One region of the Aureimonas sp. CAS genome, then DNA from elsewhere that is predicted to be linked to it. Evidence: riboswitches for the same ligand, from Rfam matches in the RefSeq annotation. Region 1 holds a riboswitch; each other region holds the start of a gene.
What was found. Region 1 has a riboswitch for thiamine pyrophosphate ahead of thiS (sulfur carrier protein ThiS). Riboswitches for the same ligand answer to the same signal wherever they lie in the genome.
Positions count from the first base shown of each region.

Region 2: another riboswitch for thiamine pyrophosphate. It lies ahead of AC6R2M_RS13665 (ABC transporter permease); the one in region 1 lies ahead of thiS (sulfur carrier protein ThiS).
Region 3: another riboswitch for thiamine pyrophosphate. It lies ahead of AC6R2M_RS01850 (TenA family protein); the one in region 1 lies ahead of thiS (sulfur carrier protein ThiS).

Region 1 covers NZ_CM187563.1:483,558-493,819, reverse strand. Annotated here, with positions in the region: gene AC6R2M_RS02260 (formate/nitrite transporter family protein) at 1-560, opposite strand, end outside; gene pyc (pyruvate carboxylase) at 643-4,101, opposite strand; gene AC6R2M_RS02250 (VOC family protein) at 4,218-4,610, opposite strand; TPP riboswitch at 4,737-4,860, shown strand; gene thiS (sulfur carrier protein ThiS) at 4,935-5,174, shown strand; gene AC6R2M_RS02240 (thiazole synthase) at 5,179-5,967, shown strand; gene AC6R2M_RS02235 (DMT family transporter) at 6,058-6,948, opposite strand; gene AC6R2M_RS02230 (helix-turn-helix domain-containing protein) at 7,230-7,529, opposite strand; gene AC6R2M_RS02225 (hypothetical protein) at 7,642-7,989, opposite strand; gene treY (malto-oligosyltrehalose synthase) at 8,069-10,262, opposite strand, start outside.
Region 2 covers NZ_CM187563.1:2,852,925-2,863,186, reverse strand. Annotated here, with positions in the region: gene AC6R2M_RS13700 (SDR family oxidoreductase) at 1-285, opposite strand, end outside; gene AC6R2M_RS13695 (DedA family protein) at 547-1,197, opposite strand; gene AC6R2M_RS13690 (DMT family transporter) at 1,411-2,376, shown strand; gene AC6R2M_RS13685 (small membrane protein YohP) at 2,423-2,509, shown strand; gene AC6R2M_RS13680 (DUF2934 domain-containing protein) at 2,523-2,855, shown strand; gene aptA (omega-aminotransferase AptA) at 2,947-4,284, shown strand; gene AC6R2M_RS13670 (LysE family translocator) at 4,313-4,942, shown strand; TPP riboswitch at 4,994-5,112, shown strand; gene AC6R2M_RS13665 (ABC transporter permease) at 5,234-5,956, shown strand; gene AC6R2M_RS13660 (ABC transporter substrate-binding protein) at 5,986-6,924, shown strand; gene thiE (thiamine phosphate synthase) at 6,921-8,303, shown strand; gene thiD (bifunctional hydroxymethylpyrimidine kinase/phosphomethylpyrimidine kinase) at 8,300-9,106, shown strand; gene AC6R2M_RS13645 (TRAP transporter large permease subunit) at 9,103-10,262, shown strand, end outside.
Region 3 covers NZ_CM187563.1:378,575-388,836, forward strand. Annotated here, with positions in the region: gene scpA (methylmalonyl-CoA mutase) at 1-417, shown strand, start outside; gene AC6R2M_RS01825 (ABC transporter substrate-binding protein) at 621-2,195, shown strand; gene AC6R2M_RS01830 (ABC transporter permease) at 2,295-3,275, shown strand; gene AC6R2M_RS01835 (ABC transporter permease) at 3,287-4,243, shown strand; gene AC6R2M_RS01840 (ABC transporter ATP-binding protein) at 4,240-5,253, shown strand; gene AC6R2M_RS01845 (ABC transporter ATP-binding protein) at 5,250-6,242, shown strand; TPP riboswitch at 6,291-6,406, shown strand; gene AC6R2M_RS01850 (TenA family protein) at 6,478-7,119, shown strand; gene AC6R2M_RS01855 (monovalent cation:proton antiporter-2 (CPA2) family protein) at 7,188-9,017, shown strand; gene AC6R2M_RS01860 (glycerate kinase type-2 family protein) at 9,024-10,262, opposite strand, start outside.

The DNA of each region.
Region 1 (10,262 bases):
CCCTGCGCCATCCACACGGCGAGGCAGACGAGCATGTTGGCGAGGATGCCGGAGGTGAAAGTGGCGATCAGCCCCTTGCCCATCTTTTCGTCGCCGACCTGAAGCGCATGGAGCCCGACGGCGCCCTCGCCCGCCAGATGCGCGCCCGCAAGGACGAAGAGAAAGGCGATCAGAAACGAGCCGGCGAGATTGCCCGCCCAGACCAGCGCCCAGAAGCGGACGATCCGGCCGCCCTTGTGGTGGCCCTCGACGCCCGAGATCACGAGCAGCGTGTTGCCGGTGAAGAGTTCGGCGCCCGCGACGATGCACAGGATCAGGCCGACCGAGAAGCCGAGGGCGGCCGCGAGCTGCTGACCCCCGGCATAGCCGGCGCTGCCCGCGCCGGCGGCGATGAAGATGGCGCCGCCGAAGGCGATGAAGATGCCGGCCAGAACGGAGAGGACGAGAACGCCGTCGTCCGACCGCTTGGGCTTCGGCTTCAGGTAGCCGAGCGCGTTCTCCGCGACTTCGGGCGGAGCGGCGTCGTCCACCTCCGCTTCGACCTCGATCTTCTCCGCCATGCCCGTTCCCCCTGCTGATGCAACGGAACGGGAGATGCGGCGGGAGCCCTTCGTGGGAAGGGCGCGCCGCATCCCGATTTCGTCAGGCGGCGAACACCACGAGCAGATCCTTGGCGTCGATCTGGTCCCCGGCCTTGACGTTGACCGCCTGCACCGTGCCGTCGCGTTCCGCGTGGAGCGCAGTCTCCATCTTCATCGCCTCGATGGAGAGGAGCACGTCGCCGGCCTTCACGCTCTGGCCGGCGGAGACGGCGAGCGTGGAGACGACGCCCGGCATCGGCGCGCCGACTTGGGCCGGATTGCCCGGCTCGGCCTTGGCGCGGATCGCCGCGGTGCCCGAGCGCGAGCGGTCCGGAACCTTGATGCGGCGCGGCTGACCGTTCAGCTCGAAGAAGACCGTCCGCATGCCCTTCTCGTCGGTCTCGCTCATGCCGAGGCACCGCACGATCAGCACCTTGCCCCGCTCGATCTCGACGCCGATCTCGTCCTCCTGCGCGATGCCGTAGAAGTAGTTCGGCGTCGGCAGGGCCGAGACCGGGCCGTAGCGCTCGGCGGCGGCCACGAACTCCGTGAAGACCTTCGGATACATGAGATAGGAGGCGAACTCGGTGTCGGTGATCGCCCGTCCGGCCTTCTCCTCGGCGGCCGCGCGTTCGGCGGCAAGGTCGGCTGCCGGGATCAGCGAGCCGGGCCGCACGGTGATCGGCGTCTCCCCCTTCAGCGCCTTCCTCTGCAGTCCTTCCGGCCACCCGCCCTCCGGCTGGCCGAGATCGCCCCGCAGCATCGCGACGACGCTCTCGGGGAAGGCGATGTCGCGCGAGGGGTTCTCCACGTCCGCCACGGACAGGTCCTGCGCCACCATCATCAGCGCCATGTCGCCGACGACCTTGGAGGACGGCGTCACCTTCACGATGTCGCCGAACATGACGTTGGCGTCCGCATAGGTGCGGGCGACCTCGTGCCAGCGCGTCTCCAGGCCCAGCGAGCGTGCCTGCTCTTTCAGGTTGGTGAACTGCCCGCCCGGCATCTCGTGGAGATAGACCTCCGAAGCCGGCCCCTTGAGGTCGCTCTCGAAGGCGGCGTACTGCGCGCGCACCGCCTCCCAGTAGAAGGAGATGTGCCGGATCGCGTCGGCCGAGAGGCCCGGGTCGCGCTCCGTGCCCTTCAGCGCCTCGTTGATGGAGCCGAGACAGGCCTGCGAGGTCGCGCCCGACAGCGCGTCCATCGCCGCGTCCACCGCATCGACCCCCGCCTCCACGGCGGCCAGGATCGTCGCCGCCGAGATGCCGGAGGTATCGTGCGTGTGGAGGTGGATCGGCAGGCCGACCTCCTCCTTCAGCGCCCTGACGAGGACGCGCGCGGCGGCGGGCTTCAGAAGGCCGGCCATGTCCTTGATGCCGAGGATGTGGGCGCCTGCGGCCTCCAGCTCCTTGGCGAGGCGAACATAGTATTTCAGATCGTACTTCGACCGGTCCGGGTCGAAGAGGTCGCCCGTGTAGCAGAGAGCGCCCTCGCAGAGCTTGCCGGACTCGGCCACCGCGTCGATCGAGACGCGCATGTTCTCCACCCAGTTCAGGCAGTCGAAGACGCGGAAGAGATCGACCCCGCCCTTCGCCGCCTCGGCGACGAAGGTCTTGACGACATTGTCGGCGTAGTTGGTGTAGCCGACGCCGTTGGAGCCGCGCAGCAGCATCTGCAGGAGGATGTTGGGCGCCTTGTCGCGCACCAGCGCGAGCCGCTCCCACGGGTCTTCGGTCAGAAAGCGCATGGCGACGTCGAAGGTCGCTCCGCCCCAGCATTCGAGCGAGAGGAGCTGCGGCAGGCCGCGCGCATAGGATTCGGCGATCCCCGCGATGTCGTGGGTGCGCATGCGCGTGGCGAGCAGCGACTGGTGGCCGTCGCGCATGGTCGTGTCGGTCACGAGAACCTGACGCTGCGCCAGCATCCAGTCGGCGAAGCCCTTCGCGCCCAGCGCCTCCAGCCGCTGGCGCGAGCCCTCCGCGATGGCTGCGTCGAAGAGCGGCGCGACGGGCTTTCTCGCATCGGCGGGAGGCTTGGCCCGGCCCTTCGTCTCGGGATGACCGTTGACGGTCACGTCGGCCAGATAGGTCAGGAGCTTCGTCGCGCGGTCGCGGCGCTTCACCTGCGCGAAGAGCTCCGGCGTCGTGTCGATGAAGCGCGTCGTGTAGGAGAGGTCGCGGAACTTCCCGTGCCGGATGATGGCTTCCAGGAAGGTCAGATTGGTCGCGACGCCCCGGATGCGGAACTCGCGCAGCGCCCGGTCCATGCGCGAGCGCGCCTCCTCGGCCGACGGCGCCCAGGCCGTCACCTTCTCCAGAAGCGGATCGTAGAACCGCGTGATGACCGCGCCGGAATAGGCCGTGCCGCCGTCGAGCCGGATGCCGAAGCCGGTCGCCCCGCGATAGGCGGTGATGCGGCCGTAGTCGGGAATGAAGTTGTGCTCGGGGTCCTCGGTGGTGATGCGGCACTGGAGCGCGTGGCCGTTCAGCTTGATGTCGCCCTGCGCCGGCACGCCCGATTCCGGGGTGCCGATGGCATGCCCGTCGAGGATGTGGATCTGCGCCTTGACGATGTCGATGCCGGTCACCTCCTCGGTGACCGTGTGCTCCACCTGGATGCGCGGATTCACCTCGATGAAGTAGAAGGCGCCGGTGTCGGCGTCCTGCAGGAACTCGACCGTTCCGGCGCCGACATAGTTCGTCGCCTGCGCGATCTTCAGCGCGTGGCCGCAGAGCTCGGCGCGCTTCTCGTCGGAGAGGTAGGGCGCGGGCGCGCGCTCCACGACCTTCTGGTTGCGCCGCTGGATGGAGCAGTCGCGCTCGAAGAGGTGGACGGCGTTGCCGTGGGTGTCGCCGAGCACCTGCACCTCGACATGGCGGGCGCGTTCGACGAGTTTCTCCAGATAGACCTCGTCCTTGCCGAAGGCGGCCTTGGCCTCGCGCTTGCCCTCGGTCACCTCGCGGACGAGGTCCTGCTCCTGCCGGATGGCGCGCATGCCGCGCCCGCCCCCGCCCCAGGAGGCCTTGAGCATCACCGGATAGCCGATCTCCGCCGCGAGGCGCTTCACCTCCTCCATGTCGTCCGGCAGGGGATCGGTCGCCGGCACCACCGGCACGCCGAGCTCGATGGCGAGATTGCGCGCGGCGACCTTGTTGCCGAGACGACGCATGGTCTCCGGGCTCGGGCCGATGAAGACGATGCCGTTCTCGGCGCAGGCCTCGGCGAACTCCGGGCTCTCGGACAGGAGGCCGTAGCCCGGATGGATCGCGTCCGCGCCCGAAAGCCGGGCGACCCGCATGATCTCCTCGATCGACAGATAGCTCTCGATCGGGCCCATCTCGCGCCGCAGATGCGGGCCGCGCCCCACCTGCCAGCTTTCGTCCGCCTTGAAGCGGTGCAGCGCGACCTTGTCCTCCTCGGCCCAGATCGCGACCGTCTTCAGACCCAGCTCGTTCGCCGCCCGGAAGACGCGGATCGCGATCTCCGAACGATTGGCGACGAGAATCTTCGATATCGGCATGCCACGCTCCCCCAAACGCGTTCGATCCCGAAACTATAGACACGCCGCTCCTCGTTGCAACGCAACATGGGCGCCGGACCCCGGATCGGAAGGCTATGGCCGCCCGGCCGACGCTCTCAGAGGAAGCGTCCGCCGCGCTGCAGCACCTCGATCTTGTAGCCGTCCGGATCGGTGACGAAGAAGAACCGCGCCGAGAAACCGCTCGGATGCGACAGCGTCTTCAGATCGCCGACGGCAAGGCCTTCGCGCCTCTGGCGCTCGTGCTCCGCCTCGATGTCCTCGACCGAGACGGCGAGATGGCCATAGCCATTGCCGAGATCGTAGCCGCCCCGCCCCTCGTTCACGGTCAGCTCCAGCTCGAAGCCCGTCTCCGGGTTCGAGAGATAGATCAACGTGAAACCGTCGAAGGCGAAACGGTCGGCGACCTCGAGCCCGAAGGCACGATCGTAGAAGTCGATCGAGCGCGCCTCGTCGGCGACGCGGATCATCGAATGGATCATCTTGGCCATCGGGGCCTCCTCTCTCGCGCGCCCGGCTGGCGGACGCCGTGTCGAACCGGGCCGGAACGTAACGCCGGTTTGCTCGCCCTCAAGCCTCGTCCGGGTTGACAGCACGGGGCGTCGGCCTCACCTCTGAACCGACACCAGGGGTGCCCCATGCCGAGGGGCTGAGATGCCGCGGGGCCGGAAACGGCGGCGCGGGGACCCTTCGAACCTGATCCAGTTCATGCTGGCGGAGGGACGGTGACGAGGCCGACCGGATCGAACGAACCGAAACGCCGCCCTCCCCTTCCGCCGCAAGGGCTCGGATCGCGAACCGCGAAGGAGAGCCCCATGCCATCCGCATCCCAGCCCGTTCAGGCGAGAAGCGTCCCGACCGAAATCGTCGTGAACGGAACGGCGCAGAGCGTCCACGCCCATACGCTCGAAGCGCTCCTCAGCGAACTCGGCTTCGAAAGCCCCTTCATCGGCACCGCCGTCAATGGCGAGCTCGTGCGTCGGGCCGAGTGGGGCGGCCGCACGATCGAAGCCGGGGACCGGATCGAAATCCTGTCGCCCATGCAGGGGGGCTGAGGCCATGCTGACGCTCTACGGAACCGAACTCTCCTCGCGCCTTCTCCTCGGCACCGCGCGCTATCCCGGCCCGGACGTCCTCGAAGCCGCCCTCTCCGCTTCCGGCACGAGGGTCGTCACCCTGTCGGTGCGGCGCGACACCGCGAACGGGCGGGCCGGCGAAGCCCTGATGGCGATGATCGAACGGCTGGACCTCAGGATCCTTCCGAACACGGCCGGATGCTTCACCGTCGAGGACGCGGTCTCGACCGCGCAAATGTCGCGCGAGATCTTCGGCACGGACTGGATCAAGCTGGAGGTGATCGGGCGCGAGGACACGCTGCAGCCCGACGTCGTCGGCACGGTAGACGCCGCCCGCATTCTCGTCGCCGAGGGCTTCAAGGTCTTCCCCTATACGAGCGCGGACCTCGTCGTCGCCGAGCATCTGCTGCGAGCCGGCTGCGAACTCCTGATGCCGCTGTGCGCACCCATCGGCTCGGGCGCCGGCCTGCTCGACCCGGCGTCGCTGAGGGCGATGCGGACGGCCTTCCCGGAGGTGCCGCTGATCGTCGATGCTGGGATCGGGCGGCCGAGCCACGCGGCCGCCGTGATGGAGCTCGGCTACGATGCCGTGCTCCTCAACACGGCCGTCGCGGGGTCCGGCGATCCGGTCGCGATGGCGGGCGCGTTTAAGGCATCGGTGGAGGCCGGGCGGACCGCGTTCGAGGCGGGGATGATGACGCCCCGCGCCGGGGCGCAGGCCTCGACCCCGATGGAGGGCCGTGCCGTCTTCGCCCGGCAGGCCGCGGAATAGACGGAAGCATCGGCCCGAAGCCGTCTGATGGCTTCGGAAGGCCTGATGCGCAGAGAAAACAGGTCGGACCGGCCGAAGGCCGCTCCGACCTCAGGCGACGCGGTTGCCGCGAAGGCGCTTGAAGAGCGGGCGGCGCGGCGCCGTCCGTTCGGGCGCGAGCGTCAGCATGCCGAAGAAGCCGACCAGCGCCATGCCGGTGACGGCGAGCGGATCGGGGAACTCCCCGAACAGGACCGCGCCGAAGAGGCTCGCCCAGACGATCTGCGAATATTGCGTCGGCGCGATGCGGCTCGCGGGCGCCAATCGCGCACCCATCACCATGGCGAGATGGCCGATGCCCGCGCTGACGCCGCCGAAGAGGAGGATCGGCAGGAGGTCCAGGCTCGGAACGGTGAAGCTCGGGATCATTGCGGCGCCGTTGACGAGGGTCGCGAGGCCGAGGACCGAGCCGATCAGCGTCAGCCGGTTCTCGACCGGGCCGAGCGTGCGCAGGAGAATGACGTTGGTCGCGCCCGACAGCGCGCAGCCAAGGCCCGCCAGATGGCCGAACGAGACCTCCTGGAACCCCGGTCGCACGACGAGAAGCACGCCGATGAGCCCGCCGAACAAGGCAAGCCACCGGCCCATCGTGACGCTTTCGCGCAGGATCACCCGCGAGAGCAGCGCGGCGACGAGCGGCAGGAGAAAGATGAGCGCGTAGGCTTCGGCCAGCGGCAGCGTGGTGAAGGCGACGACCGCGCAGATGCCGCCGAAGGTGCCGCTGGCGGCCCGCAGCGCGACGAGGCCGGGCCGCTTCGGGCTGGCGATCGTGCGCCAGGAGACGTCCGAGCGCTTCGACAGGAGGCAGAGGACGAGCGCGATCAGGGAGATGGAGAAGCCGATCTGGAAGACCGACATCTGGTGCCCGAGCGCCTTGGCGGCGGCGTCCGAGCAGGCATAGGCGAGGTAGGCGAGGAACGCGAGAAGGATTCCGGTCTGCATGGCACCGACGACGAGGCTGGATGTGAAGAGGCCGGCTCGCGCGATCGGGCGATCGAGGTCCCGCGCAGGGAGCGGGACAGGGGTCGTTCAAAGGGCAGTGTCGGCTTGGCCGGGAGACTACCGGACCGGAGCTTAAAAAGCCTTAACCAAGGAAGGCTGAGCAAGCGGAAACGCGCCGCGAAGGGTCACGATTCTCGCACCGCCTGTGACGAAAGATGATCGACCGCCGCCATGCTTCGGCCCTCATCCTCCTCCGGCCTGGCTCAGTTCGTGCGACGGTCTCAGGAGGTCGCCCCTTTGGAACGGGGTTCGTCGCCGTCCATGTCGATCGAGCTGACAACTGCTTCCGGGTTGCGGTGGATCGTCCAGAGCAGCGTCATGGCCGCAAGCCCCGGCTCGGAACGCCCCTGCTCCCAGTTGCGCAGGGTCGCCTCGTCCAGTCCGAAGCGCACGGCGAAGGCACTTTGAGACAGGCCCGTGTTCTGTCGGACCAGACGCACGTCCAGGCGGTCAGGCGCATGTCGCCGCATCTGCACGCCCGCCTCGGCGAGTTCCGCCCGGAGGCGGGCAAGATCTTCCACTCGCGGCACCGTGACATAAGCGTCACCGTGATCCACGAGATCCGTCAGCGTCGAATGAGCGGCCCGAATGGAAAGGTGGCGACGGGCCAGCGCCCGAGCAGCCGTCGGACTGTCAAGGCGTACATTCGGGATCCGGCGCAGTGCGAGGCGGACGGCGGATCCTGTATCGACCGGGTCGGCGGCCCGGATTTGCACCCGAGGTCCGAATCGCGCCAACAACGACGATTTCGTCGACATCCAGCACCTCCGTTGCCCAGCGTGCGATGGTTCTCAGCCGCGACCAACCCCATTCGGTTGCGGGATCACCACCGATATGCAGCCCTCGCAACTCGACCACGCCATTCTCGAACATGATCTCCGCTATCAAGCCGAGCGTTCCGAGCGGTGTGACGATCGATACCGTGAAGATCGGATCGTCGCTCAGAGTCTCGTCGAGAACGAACGTGATGTCGTTGCGCACCGACCGCGATCTCGCTTACGCACTTTGCGTATAGAACGCTCCAAGCCTGGACCGTGTCAACAGCGGCAGAAGACGGGTCTCAGCCCCGGTCGAAGCTCATCAAAAGCGCGACCGGCAGGTTCTCCAGGAGATCGGCGAGCGCGACGCGGTTCCCCGCCTCGAACCAGCTGCCGGTGCCCAGAGCGTCGTCGAAGCGCCGGCCGACCAGTGCTTCGGGAAGGACGACGGCCGTGTCGCGCCAGTGCGACGCCAGTCCCGACGGCTCCTCGCGACCCTTCAGGAACGTGTGGACGAGGCGCGGCACGACGACCAGCGCCGCCCGGCCGGCTTCGTCGCGGCGCAGGAAGGCGACGACGTGTTCGGCGCGCTCGCCGGTGACCTCCAGCTTCTCGTAGACGCCCGTCGTAAAAAGCTCCGGCGCCTCGATCCGGGCTTTCAGGGCCGCGGCGGTCAGCTTGGCCTTTACCCGCGCGTCTCGCCACGCGGCCAGCGCCTCAGCCGGCGTCTGCCCGTCCGCCATCGCGCTCCGCCGCACATCGAAGTCGAACTTGCGGCGGTTGTCGGGATCGACCAGCGAGAGATCGTAGAACTCGGTGCCCTGATAGATGTCGGGGATGCCCGGCGCGGTCAGTTTCAGAAGGGTCTGGGAGAGCGAGTTGACGGCGCCCGAGACCACGAAAGGCTGGCAGTCTCGCCAGAAGCGGGCGAGCCAGTCGCCGGATTTCTCCGGGTCGAGCGCCGTCTCGACGAACCCTTTGACGCCGGCCTCGTAGGGCTCGTTGGGCGCCGTCCAAGTGGTGAAGCGCTTGGCCTCGCGCACCGCCTTTTCCATGAAGGCGGTCAGGCGGTCGCGAATGTCCGTCCGCGCCGTCGCGTCCTCGGGGTCGAAATCGGCCGGAAGGACGCCCAGCAGCGACTGGTAGAAGCCCCATTCGGTCGCCGGGTCGGGTGAAACGAGGCCGTCGCCGATCTCCACGCGGTAGGACGAGAGCGCCTCCGCCGCATCCGCCACGATCGCGGCCCATCCCTCCGGATCCTCCGAAAGGGCGTAGAGGCGCGCGCGAGAATCCTCGCCGCGCTTGGTGTCGTGCGTCGAAGTCGCCATCAGCCCGAGCGGCTGGTCCTTCGTGCGCACCTCCATCTCGTCGTGGAAGGCCTCGACATCCGACCCGTAATGGTCGGGCTCGCCGCCCACTTCATTGAGCGCGATCAGCCGGTTGTAGCGGTAGAAGGCGGTGTCCTCGACGGCCTTGGCCATCACCGCGCCCGTCGTCTGCTGGAAGCGGCGGGTGAAGTGGAGCGCGCCCGAAACGTCGCGGCCGTCCTCGAAGTCGAGCTTCAGGAGCCGGCCGACGAAGGCGACGGGCTCGTCGGCCTCCACCTCGCGCCCGGCCTGCGCGGCCTCCACCGCGTCGTCCACGATCTCGACGTCCTTGGAGGGCACGCCGTCGACGCCGACATAGGTGCGGTAGACCGGCAGCGCCATCGCGACCTCCACGATCGAGCGGCGGATGGCGTCGCGCCCGAGGTCGCGCGTGTCGAGGCCCCGCCCCGCGACCTGGAGCGCTAGATCGGTGAGAACCGAAAGCTCGCCCGCCAGATTGTGCTCCAGAATGTGCCGCTTCTGCTCGGCGATGGTCGCGCGCAGATCGTCCGGCCCGCCCAGGAAGTCCTCATAGGCCTGCGTCATCGCCTCTTCCTTCGAGGCATCGACATAGAGGCCGGACAGGGCCGTGATGAACTCGTAGCCGGTGGTGCCCTCGATCTTCCAGGACGAGCGCAGGCGCTCGGGTCCGGTCAGGATCTTCTCGACATGGATCATCGGCTCGGCGCCGACCGCCTGGAAGGCGGCACGCAGGTCGAGAAGATAGTTCTTGGGGTCGGCGACGCCGTCCACATGATCGATTCGGATGCCGTCGAGCCGGCCCTCCTCCGCGAGGCGCACCATCAGGCGGTGCGACTCGCGGAAGACGCGGCGCATCTCCTGTCGCACGCCGATGAGCTCGGCGATCTCGAAGAAGCGGCGGTAGGACAGCTTCTCGCGCGCCAGCCGCCACCAGGCGAGGCGCCAGTGCTGGTCCTCGTGCAGCGCGTGGAGCGCGTCGCGGTCGGCATTGATCGAGCCGAGCGCGCGATCCAGCGAGGCGCGAAAGCCCGTGTCGGAGAGACGCTCGGCGAAGCGCTCGGCGAGATCGTCCCGGTCGGCCGGATCGGCCGAGGCGAAGCGGCGCACCAGCCGGTCGCGGTTCTCGTCGTCGAGAAAGGCGAAGACT
Region 2 (10,262 bases), 1.2 Mb from region 1:
ATTGTTGACGAGGACGTCGAGGCGCCCGAACTCCGTCTCGACGACGGAGAAGAGACGGGCGACCGCCGCCTCGTCGGAGACGTCGGCCGGGACCGCCCGCACCGTGACTCCGTGCGCCTCGCCGATCTCGCGCGCGGCGGCCTCGAGCGGCTCGGGTCGGCGTCCCGCGATGACGAGGCTGAACCCGTCGCGCGCCAGCGCCTCGGCGAAGGCCCGCCCGAGGCCCGCGCCACCGCCGGTCACCAGCGCGACGCGCGATCCTCGTTCGACTGTCCTGTCCGTCATGCGCTCCCTCCCGCTCGCGAATCGCGCGTAAAAGAAAAGGCCCTGCGCGCAAGCGCAAGGCCTTTCGTTCGAAACACCCGCCGGAGCGACCGGCGATGCCTGCCGTGGATCAGGTCAGACCCAGGAAGCTCAGGATGAAGACGATGACGACGATCACGCCGATGATGTAGAAGATGTTCAAAGCGACGGCTCCTGTTCCTGACAGGATCGTGAACGCGAGAACCGGGGAACCGTTCCGTCCGGCCTTGCGCCGAACTTGCGTCAGGCCGCGGGCCGGCGGCGCGCCGTCGCCTGCGAGGCGGACGCCATCTTCCGGATCCCGTAGAGCCCGAGCGCGACGCTCGCGACCGTGACGACGACGAAGAGCCCGATCCAGTGGGTTTCGGACATCGGCCCCATTTCGCCGACGCCCTGCGCGGTGAGATAGCCGGGCGCCAGCATGAGCGGTGCCCAGACCATGGCCGAGGCCACGTTGGCGACCTGGAACTTGGTGTGCCCCATCTGCACGATGCCGCCGACGAGCGGGACGGTGGAGCGGACCGGGCCGAAGAAGCGGCCGAGGAACACCGAGATCACGCCGAAGCGCCGGAAGAACAGGCGCGCGCGCGCCACCGAGCGGCGATGCTTGTTCAGCGGCCAGCGCTGGACGATCGTCGGGCCGAAATACCGGCCGAGATAGTAGGACACCGCGTCGCCGAGCACCGCGCCGATGATGGTCGCGACGAGGACCGGGATCGGGTCGAGGATGCCCGCCCCGATCAGCGTCCCGATCAGGAGCAGGATGGCCGTCGCGGGGATCAGCAGGCCGACGACCGCCAGCGATTCACCGAAGGCGATGATGCCGACGATCGGGATGGACCACATCGCGTGGGTGCGGATGAGCTCCTCGGCCCAGATCAACCATGCGTCCATCTTCGCTGACAGTCCTTCGGCGGTGAGGTCCCAAGGGGCTTAGCACCGCAAAGCAGGCGAAGAGAGGGCGCGGGCGCCGCACCCTGCGAAAATACCGGCGCAGCGGGTTTCGCCGGTTCGGGGCGCGATCCCCGCCATTCCTGTGATGGCCGGGACGGTGCTACGGGGTTTGGGAGGCCGCGTCGCGCCTCGACCACCAGGAGACGGAGCATCGTGCGCCGGCTTTCGACCTACACCGGGACCACCGCCGGCATCGCCTTCATGCTCGTCGGCATCGCGCTCTTCGCGGCCAACGACGCGATGGCCAAATGGCTGATCGCGACCTTCTCCGTCGGGCAGATGATCCTCGTGCGCTCCGTCGCCGCCCTTCTCGTCCTCCTGCCCTTCGTCCTGAAGGAGGGGCGGGCGGTCCTGACGCCCGAGCGGCCGGCGCTCCATGTCCTGCGCGGCGCGCTCTCGGCCGCCGAGATCGCGCTGTTCTACGCCGCCCTCTACTACCTGCCGCTGGCGGAGGTGATGACCTTCTATCTGGCCGCGCCGATCTACGTCGTGGCGCTGTCGGTTCTGTTCCTCGGCGAACGGGTCGGCTGGCGTCGCCTGTCGGCCGTTGTCTTCGGCTTTCTCGGCGTCGTGGTCGCGCTTGGCCCCAGCCTTTCCGTGGACGCCACGGGGTCGATGATCGCGATCGCGGGAAGCTTCGCCTTCGCCCTGATGGTCGTGCTGACGCGGCGGCTCTCCGGGGCGAGCGGCACGACCCTGATCGTCTGGCAGATCGTCTCGACCCTTCTGCTCGGCCTCGTTCTGGCGCCCTTCGCCTGGACGACGCCGGATGCGGGCGGGCTCGCGGCGCTCTGCCTCCTCGGTCTCGTCTCGATGGCCGGCCATGTCTGCGTGAACCGCTCGCTCGCCGTGGCCGAAGCCTCCGTGGTCGTGCCGTTCCAGTACACGCTGATCGTCTGGGCGATCTTCTACGGCGTCCTCTTCTTCGGGGACCGCCCCACCGTCCCGCTCTTTCTCGGAGCCGGCATGATCGTCGCCTCCGGCCTGTTCATCCTCTGGCGCGAGCGGGCGAAGGGACTGCCCGTGACGGCGGCCGTCGCCCCCGACGCGGTTGCGGAGCCGGGAACGGAGCTCGGCATCGACAGCGGACCCCGGACCCCTAGTTCAGGCCACCCATGACGACGCGGTCGCTCGGCCGCGGGTTGCGCCGAATGAAAGGGTCCGCATGTTTCGATTTCTCGCCAGCACGATCGGAGTGATCTTCGTGATCGGTCTCCTCGTCGTGATCGGGCTTCTGGCCCTCATCTTCTGACCGGAGAGACCCGATGGACGACGAAGAGAAGATCCGCCGCAAGGCGCACGAACTCTGGGAAGCCGAAGGGCGACCCGAGGGTCGGCAGGATAGCCACTGGGTCCAGGCCCGCGAGATCGTGGCCCTGGAGGATGGCGCCGGACAGGCGGCGCTCAAGCCGGTCGAGGAGACGGTTTCCGAGCCCGTCGAGCCCGCGATCGCGGCGACCAGCCACGGCGAGGTGCCCGGGCTGACCGATCTCGGCGACGAAGGCGGTGCCCCCTCGCGCAAGAAGGCCGGAGCGATCAGCCGAGAGACGCCTCCGGGTCAGGATGGCAATGACAGTGCGAAGAGGCGGCGTCGCTGATCACGACCGCTTGACCGCCTCGCTCGCATCCCTCTAGCGTGGGTCGCGCCCCTTCGGCGCGGCCCTTTTCAGGAGAGACGCGATGAACGAGATGTCGAGGCCCACGACAGGCGGAGTGGTCGCGCCGAACAATCTCGACGCCTTCTGGATGCCCTTCAGCGCGAACCGGCAGTTCAAGAAGGATCCGCGCCTCTTCGTCGGTGCGAAGGACATGCACTACACCACCGCCGACGGTCGCCAGGTGCTGGACGGCACCGCGGGCCTCTGGTGCGTGAACGCCGGTCACTGCCGGCCGAAGATCACCGAGGCGATCGCCAGGCAGGCCGGCGAGCTCGACTATGCGCCCGCCTTCCAGATGGGCCATCCGAAGGCCTTCGATCTGGCCTCGCGCCTGTCCGCGCTCGCGCCGTCGCCGCTCGACCACGTCTTCTTCACCAATTCGGGCTCGGAATCGGTCGAGACCGCGCTCAAGATCGCGCTCGCCTATCACCGTGCGCGGGGCGACGGCTCGCGCTTCCGCCTGATCGGGCGCGAGCGCGGCTATCACGGCGTCAATTTCGGCGGAATCTCGGTCGGCGGCATCGTCGGCAACCGCAAGATGTTCGGCACCCTCCTGACCGGCGTCGACCACATGCGGCACACGCACGACCCGGCCCGCAATCCCTATTCGCGCGAGGAGCCGGAGCACGGGGCGGAACTGGCCGACGACCTCCTGCGCATCGCGCAGCTGCACGACCCCTCCACCATCGCGGCCGTGATCGTCGAGCCCGTCGCCGGCTCCACCGGCGTGCTGCCGCCGCCCGCCGGCTATCTCAAGCGCCTGCGCGAGCATTGCGACGCGCACGGCATCCTGCTCATCTTCGACGAGGTCATCACCGGCTTCGGCCGGCTCGGCGAGCCCTTCGCCGCCGACCGCTTCGGCGTCGTGCCCGACCTGATGACCACCGCCAAGGGCCTGACCAACGGCGTGATCCCGATGGGCGCGGTCTTCGTGCGCGGCGAGATCCACGACGCCTTCATGAACGGCCCGGAGAACCTCATCGAGTTCGCGCACGGCTACACTTATTCGGGCAATCCGATCGCGGCGGCCGCCGGGCTCGCGACGCTGGACACCTATGCCGAAGAGGGCTTGTTCGAGCGCGCCAAGGCGATGACGCCGATCTTCGCCGACGCGCTGCACACGCTGAAGGGCGAGCCGCATGTCACCGACATCCGCACGGTCGGGCTGATCGGCGCCGTCGAACTGTCGCCGATCGCCGGCCATCCGACCAAGCGTGCCTTCTCCGCCTTCCTCGACGCCTATGAGCGCGGGCTGCTCATCCGCACGACGGGCGACATCATCGCGCTGTCGCCGCCGCTGATGATCTCCGAGTCCCAGGTCGGGGAGATCGTCGACACGCTGCGGGACGTGCTTCGCGCGCTGGACTGAGCGCGCACCCGGCCGGAGGAGTGAAAGGATGACCTTCGCCACGTTGGGAAGCTTCGCCATCGTCGCCATGCTCTTCGTGATGACGCCGGGACCGAACGGCGTCCTCATCCTGAAGACCGTTCCGGTCTCCGGGCGCGCGGCCGGCTTCGCCAACATCGCCGGCTTCGCCGCCGCCTTCTATCTTCACTCGACGCTCGCGATCTTCGGCCTGTCGGCGATCCTCCTCCGATCGGCCGAGGCCTTCTTCGTGGTGAAGATGCTGGGCGCGGGCTATCTCTTCTATATCGGCCTCAAGGCGCTGTTCGAGGCGTGGCGAGGCGGGCTCAAGCCCGCGGCCCCCGCACCGGTGCGGCGCCGAGGGCTCGGCACCGCCGCCCTGGAAGGCTTCGTCACCAACGCCCTGAACCCCAAGGTCGCGCTCTTCTACCTCTCCGTCTTCCCGCAGTTCGCGGGCTCGGGTGCCGGCATCGCGGAGGTCGGCTACGCGCTGACGACGATCCATGCCCTGGCGAACATCCTCTGGTTCTCCGCCATCGTCCTTCTCCTGAACCGGACGGGCACGCTGATGCGCAGCCAACGTTTCCTGCGGGGGCTCAAAGGAATGACCGGCACCGTCTTCCTCTGGTTCGGCTGGCGGATGGCGACCTTCCGGCCCTGAGCCGCCCGCCGGCGGGCTGTTGACAGGCCCGCTCCGCACCTCCAATGATCCGCTGCATCCGAGGGGTGCGCCTCTCTTCCGTTCGCGGAAGGGGTGCTGAGATGGCTTCTGGCCGAACCCTTGAACCTGATCCGGGTCATGCCGGCGTAGGAACGGGCCAAGTTGAGCATCTCGTCCAGCCACAGAAGCGGCTTCGCGCCGGTTTCCGACGCACCGAGCGCGCGGCCCGGCCATCGCGCGCGTCGCCGTGGGCCTCGCCGGTCGAAGCCCCTTCAGGTCGTTCTCAGCGTCGTGGTCGGCTTCGGCACCGTGCTGGCCCTCTGGCAGCTCTGGGTGTCCGTCTTCGCGCCGCCCCCCTTCATCCTGCCGGCGCCCGTCACGGTCTTCGAGACACTCGTCGCGCGCCACGACTATTTCCTCGGCCATGCCGGCGTGACGCTCGCCGAGATCGTTCTCGGCCTTCTCCTCGGATCGGCGGCGGGCATCGCCATCGCGCTCGCCGTCGCCGCAATACCGGGCGCGATGCAGTTCGCCTGGCCGGTGATCCTCGTCATCCAGGCGCTGCCGGTCTTCGCGGTCGCGCCGCTCCTCGTCCTCTGGTTCGGCTTCGGCATGGCCTCGAAGGTCGTGATGGCCGCGCTCATCATCTTCTTCCCGGTCGCCTCCGCCTTCGCCGACGGGCTGCGGCGGACCGAGAAGGAAATCCTGGAATCGGCCGAGCTGCTCGGCGCCTCGCGCTGGCGCGTGCTCTGGCGCATCCGCGTTCCGCTGGGCCTTCCCGGCCTCGTCTCGGGCCTGCGGGTCGCCGCGCCCGTCGCCCCGCTCGGCGCGGTCATCGGCGAATGGGTGGGCGCGTCCGCCGGTCTCGGCTTCGTCATGCTGCAGGCGAATGCGCGGGTCCAGACCGACGTCCTCTTCGCCGTCATCATCATCCTCGCCGTCCTGACGCTCGCCCTGCGCTTTGCCGTCGATCAGCTCGCCGACCTCCTCGTCCCCTGGGCGAAGGAGGGTTGATCGTCATGTCCCGTCCCGAAAGGTCCGCCATGCTGCGCCATCTCCTTCTCGCAACGACGCTTCTCTTCGCCGCGCCGGCCGCCGCGCAGGAGACCGACGAGCTGACCGTCCTCCTCGAATGGTTCGTGAACCCGGACCATGCGCCGCTCGTCGTCGCCGATCAGCTCGGCTACTTCGAGGAGGAGGGGCTGGAGGTGACGCTGATCCCGCCGACGGACCCGTCCGCGCCGCCGCGGCTCGTGGCCGCCAGGCAGGCGGACGTCGCGGTCCACTACCAGCCGAACCTCTATCTCGACCATCAGTCTGCCCTGCCGCTGAAATGGTTCGGCACGCTGGTGGAGACGCCGCTGAACACGGTGACGGTGCTCAAGGACGGGCCGGTTCAGGATCTCGCCGACCTCAGGGGCAAGCGTATCGGCTATTCGGTGGCCGGCTTCGAGGACGGCCTTCTCCTGCGCATGCTGGGCTCGGTCGGCCTCGGCCGCGACGACGTCGAGATGATCAACGTCAATTTCGCGCTGACCACCTCCCTGATGACCGGACAGGTGGACGCGACGGTCGGCTCCTACCGCAATTTCGAGCTGACGCAGATCCGTCTCGCGGGCGGGGAGGGGCGTGCCTTCTTCGTGGAGGAGCACGGCGTGCCGGCCTATGACGAGCTGATCTACGTCACCCACGAGGACCTGATCGGGGACGACCGCCTGCCGCGCTTCCTCGCCGCCATCGAGCGCGCGACGCTCTATTTGACCAACCATCCGGAGGAGGCCTTCGCGCTCTACACGCAGGCCTATCCCGATCTCGACGACGAGCTGAACCGGCAGGCCTGGTTCGATACGCTGCCGCGCTTCGCCAAGCGCCCCGCCGCGCTCGACCGGGGCCGCTACGAGCGCTTCGGCGCCTTCATGGCGGAAAGCGGCCTGATCGACGCGGCGCCTTCGGTCGACGACATCGCCGTTGAAGTCCGTTGATCGCTCTCGTCTCCCTTGCGGGCGATCTGCTGACACGCGTCCGCGAGCGGCGCCCGCGGATCCATTGCCTGACCAATTCCGTCGTGCAGAAGTTCACCGCCGATGGCCTGACGGCGCTGGGCGCCATCCCGTCCATGACGCAGAGCCACGACGAGGTCGCCGAGTTCGCCGCGAAGGCGGACGCGCTCCTCGTCAATCTCGGCACGCTGGATCCGGCGCGCCGCGAGGCGATCGCGCTGGCGCTCGACGCGTTCTCTCCGACCGGCCGCCCTTGGGCGCTCGATCCGGTCCATTGCGAGGTCTCTTCGCTGCGGCTCGACTTCGCCCGAAGCCTTCTGGCCCTCGGACCGTCCGTCGTGCGGGGCAATGCCGCGGAGATGGCGGTGATCGGCGAGGCGCCCGCCGGCACCGTGCGCGTGACGACGGGCGCGGTGGACGGCCTCGTTCTCGACGCGAGGTCGATCGAGGTCGCGAACGGCCATCCGACCATGGCGAAGGTGACGGGGACCGGCTGCCTCGCGGGTGCCTTCGTCGCGAGCTTCCTCGTCGTCGGCGAGGGGCGGCTGGAGAGTGCGGCGGCCGCGCTCGCCGTCTACGGCGTCTGCGCCGAGATCGCGGCCGAGACCGCGCGGGGGCCGGGCAGCTTCGCCGTCGCGCTTCTCGATGCCATCGGCAACGTCACGCCGGGCGATGTCGCAAGACGGGGAGGGTCCGCGATGCCGCAGGTTGATTACCGGCTGAACGCCATCGTCGACGCGGGGGTGCTCGCGGGGGGCGATCTGCCGAATCTGGCGCGCCTTGCCGCCGAGGGCGGCGCGACGCTGATCCAATATCGCGACAAGACCGGCTCGACGCGCGACATGATCGAGACCGCCTTCGCGATCCGGGCGAGGCTGAAGGACAGCGGCGTCCCCTTCGTCGTCAACGACCGCGTGGACGTGGCGCTCGCGGCGGGTGCGGCGGGTGTGCATCTCGGTCGCGAAGACATGGACGCGGAGACCGCGCGCCGTCTTCTGGGGCCTGACGCCATCATCGGCGCGACGGTGAAGAACGAGGCGGACGCCGCCCGCGCCGCCGGTGCGCCGATCGACTATGCCTGCGTCGGCGGGGTGTTCGAGACGCTGTCGAAGGACAATCCCGACCCGCCCGTCGGGCTGGAGGGCCTGTCGCACCTGATCAAGCTGACGCGGCGCATGCGGGCTGACATGCCCGTCGGCGCCATCGCGGGTATCACGCTGGAACGTGTGCCGGCGGTCGTCTCGGCCGGCGCTGCCGGCGTCGCGGCGATCTCGGCCATCTTCAAGGCGGACGACCCGCGCGACGCCGCCGGGCGCTTCCGGCTGGCCGTGGACGCCGCACTGACCAAGGACCATCGATGACCGCCATCGCCCTCACCATCGCCGGTTCGGATTCGGGCGGCGGCGCCGGCATCCAGGCCGACCTCAAGGCCTTCTCGGCGCTCGGCGTCTTCGGCGCCAGCGCATTGACGGCGATCACCGCGCAGAACACGCGCGGCGTCTCCGCCGTCGAGATCCTGTCGCCCGCCATCGTGACCGGGCAGATCCGGGCCGTGCTCGGTGACCTCGACGTCGATGCGATCAAGATCGGCATGGCCGCCAATGCCGAGATCGTGGGCGCCATCGCCGGCTGCCTGGAAGGCCTTCATCAGCCGATCGTCCTCGATCCGGTGATGGTGGCGACCTCCGGCGACCGGCTGTTGGCCGAGGAGGCCGTCGCCGCGCTGCGGAACGAGCTGGTGCCGCTCGCCGACCTCGTGACGCCGAACCTGCCCGAGGCGGCGCTCCTGACCGGCACACCGCTGGTCGAGGACGAAACGGGAATGCGCCGGCAGGCGGAGGCCATCATGGGCCTCGGCGCGCGCGCCGTCCTGATGAAGGGCGGACATCTGAAGACCGGCGAGGCCGTCGATCTTCTCTTCGACGGCGAGGCGATGCACCGTTTCGACGGTCCGCGCATCGCCACGACGCACGATCACGGCACCGGCTGCACGCTGGCCGCCGCCATCACCGCGCGGCTCGCGCTCGGCGACACGATGCCCGAGGCGGTGCGCGCATCGAAGGACTATCTCACCGAGGCCCTGCGGCGGGCCGACGAGCTGAAGGTCGGTTCGGGGCGCGGGCCGGTTCATCACTTCCACGCGTGGTGGCAACCGGCGCGGTGAGCGACGCGCCGCCCCGCGACGGGCGAGGCCCGGTCCTCGCCTCCCGGCTCGCCGCCGCGCTGGAGCGCGCCTGCTCGGTCCTCTGCGGGCTCGTTCTGGCGGCGCTTTTTGCCACCGTGCTCGTCTCGGTCGGCGCGCGCTATCTGTTCGGCGCGTCCATCTTCGGGGCGGACGAGGCGGCGCTCTGGCTTTTCGCGGGCCTGGTCTTTCTCGGCCTGCCGCTCGCCTCTTCCAGCGTTCTCTCCCTGCGCCTCGATCTCGTTTCCGCCCTCCTCGGTGCCCGGGGCAAGGCCGCTCTCGACATTCTGGCCGACGCCATCGTCGCCCATGCGGTGCTCGTTCTCCTGTTCGGCGGCCGGGCGGTGCTGGAGACGATCGGCGGCGTTTCGCCGACCCTCGCGCTCCCCGAAAGCTGGCGGTTCTGGCCCGTGCTCGCCGGGGCGGGCGCGACGCTTGCGCTGGGGCTCCTGAAGGGGTTCGGAGAAGGGCAGGGGGCACGCGCCGTTCTCGGTCTCGTCCTGGGGACCGCGCTCTATCTCGTCTCCACGCGGCTCGCCTTCGAGCCGCTTTCCCATCCGAGCCTCGTGGCGGCCGCGATCGCCTTCTGCGTCCTCCTCCTCGGCGCGCCGCTGCCGCACGCCATGATCTCGGGCGTCGCCTTGTCTCTGCCCTTCGGCGGCCTGCTGCCGGAGCCCGCCATCGTGCAGACGACGGTCTCGAGCCTCGGGCGGTTCCTGCTTCTGGCGATCCCGTTCTTCCTCCTGGCCGGCGCGCTGATGACGGCGGGCGGGCTCGCCCATCGCCTCGTGGCGCTGGCGCGAGCGGCCGTCGGCCACCGGCGCGGCGGCATGGCGCAGACCGTGCTCGGCACCAACATGATGATCTCCGGCATCTCGGGCTCGTCCATCGCGGACGCGGCCTTCGGCGCCAAGGTGCTGGCGCCGGCGCTGGTCAGGCACGGCGAAACGCCGGAGCGCGCCGCGGCGATCGTCGCTGCGACCGCCATCCTGCCGAACGTCGCGCCGCCCTCGATCGCGCTTCTGCTGCTGGCCACCGCGACGGACCTGTCCGTCGGCCGGCTCTTCGTCGGCGGCCTTGTCGCTGCCCTCGTCCTGGCGGCCGCGATGGCGATCGGGCTTCGCTGGTCCGCCGCGCC
Region 3 (10,262 bases), 100 kb from region 1:
CAGGACGGGCACGATCGGGGCCAGAAGGTCGTCGCCTCCGCCTTTTCCGACCTCGGCTTCGACGTGACGATCGGCCCGCTCTTCGCAACGCCGGAGGAGGCGGCGGCCCAGGCGGTCGCCGAGGACGTCCACATCGTCGGCGTCTCCTCGCTGGCGGCGGGGCATCTGTCGCTCGTTCCCGCGCTCAGGGCCGAACTCGCCAAGGCCGGTCGCCCGGACATTCTCGTCGTGGTTGGCGGCGTTCTGCCCCCGCAGGATCACGACGCCCTGCGCCGGGCGGGCGCGGCGGCGATCTTTCCGCCGGGAACGCCCATCGCGAAGGCGGCGTCCGACGTGCTCGACCGGCTGCATGCGGCCTACGGCTTCCGCCAGAAAGAACCGGAAGCCTATCTGGATCGAGATTCTCGATCTCGGTAGTCTTGCGCAATTTTGTTGCGCCGCCGCATCGCCGAGCAGAATGCATTGCTCGTTCGGTTAGATGTTGATCGTGTCGAAAATTGTGGCGCCACCCTTGCCAAGCTTCTGAATTGAGTGTTCATTCCGCCGATCCGGTCACCTTGGCGTCATTCCAGACCCGTTGCCGAACCGGACATGCTTCAACGTTTGAGGGTGGTTCGAACATGCGGATTGCAATGCTGATGGCCGCGACCGCGCTTGCCGCGGGTCTGGTGACGAGCGCAAGCGCCGAAACGGTCAGCTGGGCGCGCTCACAGGACGCCACCACGCTGGACCCGCACTCCCAGAATCTGGGAACGAACCACAACTTCCTGCATCACATCTACGAGACGCTGCTCGACCGCGACGACGCGGGCGAGGCGCAGCCGCGCCTTGCGACCGAGTGGAACCTCAAGGAAGGCGACGACACCGTCTGGGTCTTCAAGCTGCGCGAAGGCGTCACCTTCCACGACGGATCGCCCTTCACGGCGGACGACGTCGTCTTCTCGATCGAGCGCGCGAAGTCCGAAGGCTCGAACATGCGTCAGCTCCACGTGGACGTGGAGAGCGTGACGGCCGTCGACGACTACACGGTCGAGTTCCAGATGGCTGGTCCCTCGCCGATCTACCCCAACAACCTGACCAACACCTTCATCATGGACCGCGAGTGGTCCGAGGCGAACGACGTCGTCGAGGTGCAGGACTATTCGGCCGGTGAAGACAATTACGCCGTCCGCAACACCAACGGCACCGGCCCCTACAAGCTGGCCTCGCGCGACCCCGACGTGCGCTCCGTCCTGACCTATTACGAGGATCACTGGGGCGAGACCCCGGACGTGACGGAGATCAACTACGTCGTCATCGGCGAAGCCGCGACGCGCGTCGCAGCTCTTCTTTCCGGTGAGGTCGATTTCGTTCAGGACGTGCCCGTCCAGGACATCGAGCGCCTGTCCTCGCAGAGCGGCGTGAAGGTCGAGACCGGCCCCGAAAACCGCTCCATCTACTTCGGCTACAAGATGAACGAGGAGCCGCTGGCCTCCTCCAACGTGACCGACGTCAATCCGTTCTCCAAGCCCGAGGTCCGCGAGGCGATCCATCTGGCCGTCGACCGCGACGCGATCCAGCAGGTCGTCATGCGCGGCCAGTCCGACCCGACGGGCGTCATCGTGCCGCCCTTCGTCAACGGCTGGACGGAAGAGCTGAACGCCTATCCGGCGCCGGATCTGGAGCGCGCGCGCGAACTGATGGAAGAGGCCGGCTACGCGGACGGCTTCTCCGTCACGCTCGACACGCCGAACAACCGCTATGTCAACGACGAGGCGATCTCGCAGGCGGTCGCCGGCATGCTCTCGCAGATCGGCATCAACGTCACGCTGGCCTCGCGTCCGGTGGCGCAGCATTCGCCGCTCATCCAGAACAACGAGACGGACTTCTACCTGCTCGGCTGGGGCGTTCCGACCTTCGATTCGGCCTACAACTTCAACGATCTGGTCCACACGAAGGAAGGCGACTACGGCGCCTACAACGCCGGCCTCTACTCGAACCCCGAGCTGGATGCGAAGATCGAGGCTCTCGGCACGGAGATCGACATCGACGCCCGTAACCGCTCGATCGCCGAGATCTGGGCGAAGGTCCAGGAAGACCGCGTCTTCCTTCCGATCCACAACCAGGTTCTCGCTTACGCGATGAAGGACAATCTGACGCTGGCGGTGAACCCGGAGAACCAGCCCCGTCTCTACAACATGCAGGTCGCCGACTAACGACCGCTGGACGATCGAGCCCGCCCTGCGACCTCTCGCGGGGCGGGCTTTTGTTTGTGCAGGGCCGCCCGGCCCCGCTCACCCTACAAGGCCAACGCCATGCTCGCCTTCATTCTGAGGCGCCTCGCCCAGTCCATCGTCGTGATGCTGGTCGTGGCGCTCGTCTCTTTCCTGATGTTCCGCTTCGTCGGCGATCCGCTCGCCTCGATGGTCGGGCAGGACACGCGCCTCACCGAGATCGAGGCGCTGCGCGAGCGGCTGGGGCTGAACGACCCGTTCTACATGCAGTTCTTCAACTTCATCTGGAACGCGGTGCAGGGCCAGTTCGGAATTTCCTACCGCCTCCAGCAGCCCGTCATGGACCTCATCATCAGCCGGGTCCCCGCGACGCTCGAACTGGCGCTGACCTCGGCGATCCTGGCGCTGGTGCTCGGCATGGCGCTCGGCGTCTACACGGCCATCCGTCCGAACGGTCTCCTGTCGCGCTTCCTGATGACCGCCTCTCTCGTCGGCGTCTCGCTGCCGACCTTCCTGATCGGCATCGCGCTGATCTACGTCTTCGCCGTCGAGCTCGGCTGGCTGCCGTCCTACGGCCGGGGGCAGACGGTCGCGATCGGCGGCTGGCAGACCGGCTTCCTCACCGAGAGCGGGCTGCGCTCGCTCATCCTGCCGGCGATCACGCTCGCGCTCTACCAGATGACGCTGATCATGCGCCTCGTGCGCGCCGAGATGCTGGAGGTCATGCGCTCGGACTACATCAAGTTCGCCCGTGCCCGCGGCATCCCGCAGCGGCGCATCAATTTCGGCCACGCGCTGAAGAACACGATGGTGCCGGTCATCACCATCACCGGCCTGCAGCTCGGCTCGATCATCGCCTTCGCGGTGGTGACGGAGACCGTGTTCCAGTGGCCGGGCGTCGGCCTCCTCTTCATCCAGTCCGTCCAGGTCGTCGACGTGCCCGTGATGGCCGCCTACCTGATGCTGATCGCCTTCGTCTTCGTCGTCATCAACCTCGTGGTGGACATTCTCTACCACGTCGTCGATCCGCGGCTGCGCGTCTCGACCGGCACGGCGAAATAGGAACCGACCCCATGTCCGATACCGCAAAGCCCGTTCCGTCTCCCAAGGAGCGGTCGATCCTGTACCGCGCCTGGGACAGCGATCTCGGCTATTCCTTCCGCACCTCGCCGGTCACCATCATCGCGGCGCTGGTCGTCCTGCTCCTCCTCGGCTCGGCGCTGCTCGCTCCGTGGATCGCGCCGACCAACCCATTCGACGGCCGCGGCATCAATCTGATGAACGGCTTCACGCCGCCGATGACGCCGAACCAGTTCACCGGCCAGACCTTCCTGATGGGGACGGACAATCAGGGCCGCGACATCTTTTCGGCCATCCTCTACGGCTCCAGGGTCTCGCTCTTCGTCGGCTTCTCGGCGGTGGCCTTCAGCCTCGTCCTCGGCGTCTCGCTCGGGCTTCTGGCCGGCTATGTCGGCGGGCGCACCGACGCCATCATCATGCGCATCGCCGACGTGCAGCTCTCCTTCCCGGTGATCCTGATCGCGCTTCTGATCTTCGGCATCGCGCGCGGCTTCCTGCCGCCGCAGTACCGCGAGACCATGGCGGTCTATGTCCTGATCGTCGCCATCGGCCTGTCGGACTGGGTGCAGTATGCGCGCACCGTGCGCGGCGCGACGCTGGTGCAGAAGAACAAGGAATACGTGCAGGCGGCCATGCTGATCGGGCGCAAGCCCTTCGCGATCATGTTCCGCCACGTCCTGCCCAACGTCACCGAGCCGATCCTCGTCATCGCCACCATCTCGCTGGCGCTCGCGATCATCTCGGAATCGACGCTCTCCTTCCTGGGTGTCGGCGTTCCGCCGACCCAGCCCTCGCTCGGTACGCTGATCCGCATCGGGCAAGGCTTCCTCTTCTCCGGCGAATGGTGGATCCTCCTGTTCCCGTCCCTGACCCTGCTGGCCCTGGCCCTCTCGATCAACCTCCTCGGCGACTGGCTGCGCGAGGCGCTGAACCCGAGGCTGGCGAAATGAGCGCCGTCATCGACACGACGGCCGCCAAGACCGCCACAGCGACGCCCGTCATCTCGCTGAAGGACCTCGTCGTCGAGTTTCCCACGCGCCGCGGCGTGCTGCGGGCGATCGACAAGGTGTCCTTCGACGTCGCGCCGGGGGAGATCCTCGGCGTCGTCGGCGAGTCCGGGGCCGGCAAGTCGATCACCGGCTCGGCGATCATCGGCCTGATCGATCCGCCCGGGCGCGTTGCCGGCGGCGAGATCCTGCTCAAGGGCCAGCGCATCGACAACCTCCCGGAGGAGGAGATGCGGCGCCTGCGCGGCAAGCGCATCGGCATGGTCTTCCAGGACCCGCTGACGAGCCTGAACCCGCTCTACACGGTGGGCGAACAGCTCATCGAGACGATCCGCACCCATCTTCCGATGAGCGAGGCGAAGGCGCGCGAACGGGCGATCGAGCTTCTGGCCGATGTCGGCATTCCGGCACCGAAGCAGCGCGTGGATTCCTATCCGCACCAGTTCTCGGGCGGCATGCGCCAGCGCGTCGTCATCGCGCTCGCGCTCTGCGCCGAGCCCGAGTTCATCGTCGCCGACGAGCCGACGACGGCGCTCGACGTCTCGCTGCAGGCGCAGATCATCGCGGTCTTCAAGAAGGTCTGCGCCGAGCGCGGCACCTCGGCCATCCTGATCACGCACGACATGGGCGTCATCGCGGAAGCCGCCGACCGGGTCGCGGTCCTCTATGCCGGGCGCATCGCCGAGGTGGGGCCGGTCAAGGACATGCTCCAGCGCCCGCTGCACCCCTACACCTCCGGCCTGATGGGCTCGATCCCGTCGCTGGCGGGCGACGACGACCGCCTGAAGCAGATCCCCGGCGCCATGCCGCGCCTCAACCGCATCCCGAACGGCTGCGCCTTCCACCCGCGCTGCGAGCACGAGATGCCGGTCTGTTCGCAGAAGCGGCCGGGCCTCAACCATGTGGGCGCCACGCATGTCGCCTGCTTCCTGCATGGAGACGCGACGCAATGAGCGCGCTTCTGAAAGTCGATCACCTCTCGCGCGAGTTCGACGTCTCCGCGCCCTGGCTGAACCGCGTCATCGAGCGCAAGGGGCGCCAGAGCGTGAAGGCCGTCGACGACGTCACGCTGCACATCGAGAAGGGCAAGACCTTCGCCCTCGTCGGCGAGTCGGGTTCGGGCAAGTCGACCATCGCGCGCATGGTCGTCGGCCTCATCGAGCCGACGCGCGGCGAGGTGAAGTTCGACGAGGTCGACATCTGGGACAAGGGCAACGCCCGCAGGCTCGGCGAGCTGCGCCGCCGCTTCCAGATGATCTTCCAGGACCCCTACGCCTCGCTGAACCCGCGCTGGCGCGTCCGCGACATCATCGCCGAGCCGCTCAAGACCTACGGCATCGCGACCACGTCCAAGGAGATCGACGCCGAGGTCGGCCGGCTCCTGGAGACGGTGAAGCTCAGCCCGGAGGACGGGCTGAAATATCCGCATCAGTTCTCCGGCGGCCAGCGCCAGCGCATCTGCATCGCCCGCGCGCTCGCCAACAAGCCCGAGTTCATCGTCTGCGACGAGCCGACCTCCGCGCTCGACGTCTCGGTGCAGGCGCAGATCCTCAACCTGATGCGGGATCTGCAGGACGAGTTCGGGCTGACCTACCTCTTCATCAGCCACAATCTGGCGGTCGTGAACTACATGGCCGACGAGGTGGGCGTCCTTTATCTCGGGCGCCTGTGCGAGATCGCGCCGCCCAAGCGCCTGTTCGAGAACGCGCGGCATCCCTACACGCGCTCGCTTCTCGATTCCGTGCCCGACATGGAGATGACGGGCCGCGAGCGGACGCCGGTGAAGGGCGAGATCCCGAACCCGATCTCGCCGCCCTCGGGGTGCTTCTTCCACCCGCGCTGCCCGCACGCCAACGATCGCTGCCGGCGCGAGGCGCCGCTCATGAAGCCGCAGGACGGCGTCGTCGTCGCCTGCCACGGCGTCGAGGAAGGCCGCATCTGAGCGGGTGATCCGAGCTTGACGGCGGGCTCCGGCCCGCCCATCCTCTCCCCATCTTCCGAGGGGTGCCCTCCCGTCCGCGGGACGAGAGGGCTGAGACGGCGTGACGCCGAACCCTTGAACCTGATCCGGGTCATGCCGGCGTAGGAACGGAACTCGCGCGCTTCGCCGTTTGGGCGAAGGCGGCGCGTCGTCCCCCTCGCGCCGGTGCGTCCGGCCAAACGAGGGACGAGAGCCGATGACCACACGCTTCACCGAGACCTTGAGGGACGCCGCGCGGGAGGACTGGGAGGCGACGATCTCCCACCGCTTCGTGGACGAGCTGATCGCCGGCACGATCGCGCCGGAGGTCATGTCCCGCTATCTCGTCCAGGACCACCGCTTTCTGGACAGCTTCCTCATGCTGCTGGGGGCCGCGCAGGCCAGCGCCGACGGCTTCGACGCGCGCCTTCGCTTCGCGCGCTTCGGCGGCATGATCTCCGGCGAGGAGAACACCTATTTCGAGCGCTCCTTCGAGGCGCTCGGCGTCACGAGGCAAGAGCGCGAGGGCGCGCCGGACACGGCCCCGACCGCCGGCTTCAAGGCGATCATGCGCGAGGCGGCCGAGACGCGCTCCTATGCGGTCGCTCTTTCGGTCCTGTGCGTCGCCGAATGGTCCTATCTGGAATGGGCGTTGAAGGCGAAGGGCGCCTATCCGCAGAGCTTCGTCCATGCCGAATGGATCACGCTGCACGACAACGAGGCCTTCCGGGACTTCGTCGCGTTCCTGCGGTCCGAGCTCGACCGTGTCGGACCGGCCGAGGAGGGCGCCGCGCGCGATGTCTTCACCCGTGCGGTCAAGCTCGAATGCGCCTTCTTCGACGCCGCCTACCGGCCCTGAGACGAGAGCGTTTGCCCGCCCCGGCCCGAAGGGAGTAAGCCAAGGTCGGGGCGAGCAGCGAGGGTGGCATGGCGGTCGAAGGCGGCGACGGGGTCGGGCTCGTCCAGGTGGTGGCGCTTCTGGCGGCGGGCGTCGTCGCGGTGCCGATCTTCAAACGTCTCGGACTGGGGCCGGTCCTCGGCTATTTCACCGCCGGGCTGATCATCGGCCCGTTCGGCCTCGGCCTCTTCGCCGAGCCGGAAGGCGTCCTCCACTTCGCCGAGTTCGGCGTCATCATGCTGCTCTTCATCATCGGGCTGGAGATGGAGCCGGCGCGCCTCTGGGCGCTGCGCCGGCAGATCTTCGGGCTGGGCCTGGCGCAGGTCGCGCTCTGCGGCTTCCTCCTGACGATCGCGGGCATGGCGTTCGGCCTGCCGACCCCGGTCGCCTTCGTCGCCGGCCTGGGCTTCGTCCTCTCCTCCACCGCCGTCGTCATGCAGATGCTCGAGGACGAGGGCCTGCTCGGCACGCCCGAGGGACAGAAGGGCGTCTCGATCCTGCTTCTGGAGGATCTGGCGATCGTGCCGCTGCTCGCCATCGTCGCCTTCATCGGCCCGCGCGAGACCGACAACGGCGCACCGCTCTGGCAGGAGCTGGCGCTCGCCGGCGGCGCGCTCGTCGCCCTGGTGCTGGCGGGCCGCTATCTGCTCGATCCCATGTTCGCGGTCCTCGCCAGAGCCCGCGCCCGCGAGGTGATGACGGCCGCCGCGCTCCTCGTCGTCCTCGGCGCTGCGCTCCTCATGGATCTCGGCGGCCTCTCCATGGCGATGGGCGCCTTCCTGGCGGGCGTCTTCCTGTCCGAGTCGACCTTCAAGCATCAGCTGGAAACCGACATCGAGCCCTTCCGGGGCATCCTCCTCGGGCTCTTCTTCCTCGCCGTCGGCATGTCGCTCGACCTCGCGGTCATCGCCGCGCAATGGCCGACGATCCTTCTCTTCGTCGTCCTCTTCGTGATCGTGAAGGGCATCGGCATCTACGCCGTCGCGCGGCTCTTCGGCTCGGCCAACCGGGCGGCGGTCGCGCGCGTCGCCCATTTCGCGCAGGGCGGCGAGTTCGCCTTCGTGCTCTATTCGGCGGCGGTCGCGAGCGGCATCTTCGACGGGCAGACCAACGCGATCTTCACCGCGACCGTCATCATCTCCATGGCGCTGACGCCGTTCTGGTCCATGGCGCTCGCGCGGCTCATGCCGGCCGAAACGGTCTCGCTGGACGGGGTCGACGAGGCCTCCGACCTGGAGGGCCGCGTCCTCATCATCGGCTTCGGCCGGTTCGCGCAGGTGGCGGCGCAGTCGCTGCTCGCGCGCGGCATCGACATTTCCATCATCGAGAACGACGTGGAGATGATCGAGGCGGCCGCCCGCTTCGGCTTCAAGGTCTATTACGGCGACGGCACGCGCCTCGACACGCTGCATGCCTCGGGTGCGGGCCGGGCGGAGGCCGTTCTCGTATGTGTCGATCGGCCCGAGACGGCCGACCGGATCGTCGAGCTTCTGGAGACGGAGTTCCCGCACGCCAAGGTCTTCGCGCGGGCCTTCGACCGGGGTCATTCGCTGAAGCTCGTGCAGGCCGGCGTCGACTACCAGATCCGCGAGACCTTCGAGTCAGCCATGATGTTCGGCGCCGAGGCGCTTCGCCGGCTGGGAACGCCGGAGGAGGTGGTGGAGGAGATCGCCGAGGACGTGCGGCGACGCGACGCCGAGCGCTTCGATCTGCAACTCGCCTCCGGCATCTATGCCGGCACCGATCTGATGCGCGGCAACGCGCCGGTTCCGGCACCGCTGACCAAGCCCCGGCGCGCCGGTCAGGTCATCGGCGACGGTCGGACGGTCGAGAACGGCACGGCCGAGCCCGCGACCTGAGGATCCTCAAAGGACCAGGATCGCGCGCAGGTCGTTGACGTTCGTCAGCGTCGGCCCGGTCGTCACGAGATCGCCGATGGCGCCGAACAGCGAGTAGCTGTCGTGCCGGCCGAGGAATGCCGCCGGGTCGAGCCCGGCGGCTCTGGCGCGCGCCAGCGTGTCGGGCGTCACCAGAGCGCCGGCCGCGTCCTCGGTCCCGTCGATGCCGTCCGTGTCGCCCGCGATGGCGTGGACGCTCTCCATTCCGTTCAGCGCGACGGCGAGCGCGAGCAGGAATTCGGTGTTGCGGCCTCCCCGGCCGGGTTTCTCGCGCCCGATCGAGACCGTGGTCTCGCCGCCCGAAAGGATCAGCGCGGGGGAGGGCAGGGGATGCCCGTGCGCGCGGACCGAGCGAGCGATCCCCGCCATCAGGATGCCGGCCTCGCGCGCCTCGCCCTCCAGCGCGTCTCCGAGGATGATCGGCGTCACGCCGGCCTCGCGCGCAAGGCCGGCGGCCGCCTCCAGCGCCATCTGCGGCGTGGCGATCATCCGGAAATCGGCCTCGAAGGGCGCGCGCGGCGCGGGCGTCTCGGCCAGAAGCCGCCGGGCGGCCTCCGGCAGGTCCGGGCCGAGCCGCTCGATCATGGCGGAGAGGTCCGCGCCCGCATCCGGGTCGTAGACGGTCGGACCGGAGGCGATGGCGCGCGGATCGTCCCCCGGAACGTCGGAGATCGCCAGCGTCACGACGCGGGCCGGGCGGGCCGCTTCCGCCAACCGTCCGCCCTTGATGCGCGACAGGCGCCGACGCACGCGGTTCATCTCGTTGATCGAGGCGCCGGAGGCGAGCAGCAGGCGGTTGACCGTCTTCTTCTCCTCCAGCGTCAGCCCCTCGGCGGGCAGCGTCATCAGGGCGGAGCCGCCGCCCGAGATCAGCGCGAGGACGAGGTCGTCGGCGGTCAGGCCCTCGACCCTCTGCAGGATGCGGCGGGCGGCCTCCTCGCCCGCCTCGTCCGGCACCGGATGCGAGGCTTCCAGCACTTCGATGCGGCGGGTGGGGACCGCGTGCCCGTAACGCGTGACGACGACGCCCTCGAGCGCCACGTCATCCCAGGCGTCTTCCAGCGCGGCCGCCATCAAGGCGGCGGACTTGCCGGCGCCGACGACGATCGTGCGGCCCTTCGGCCGTTCGGGAAGGTGGGCGGCGAGAACCTGTCTCGGGTCCGCGCTGGCGATCCCGGCGTCGAAGACGGATCGCAGAAAGGCCCT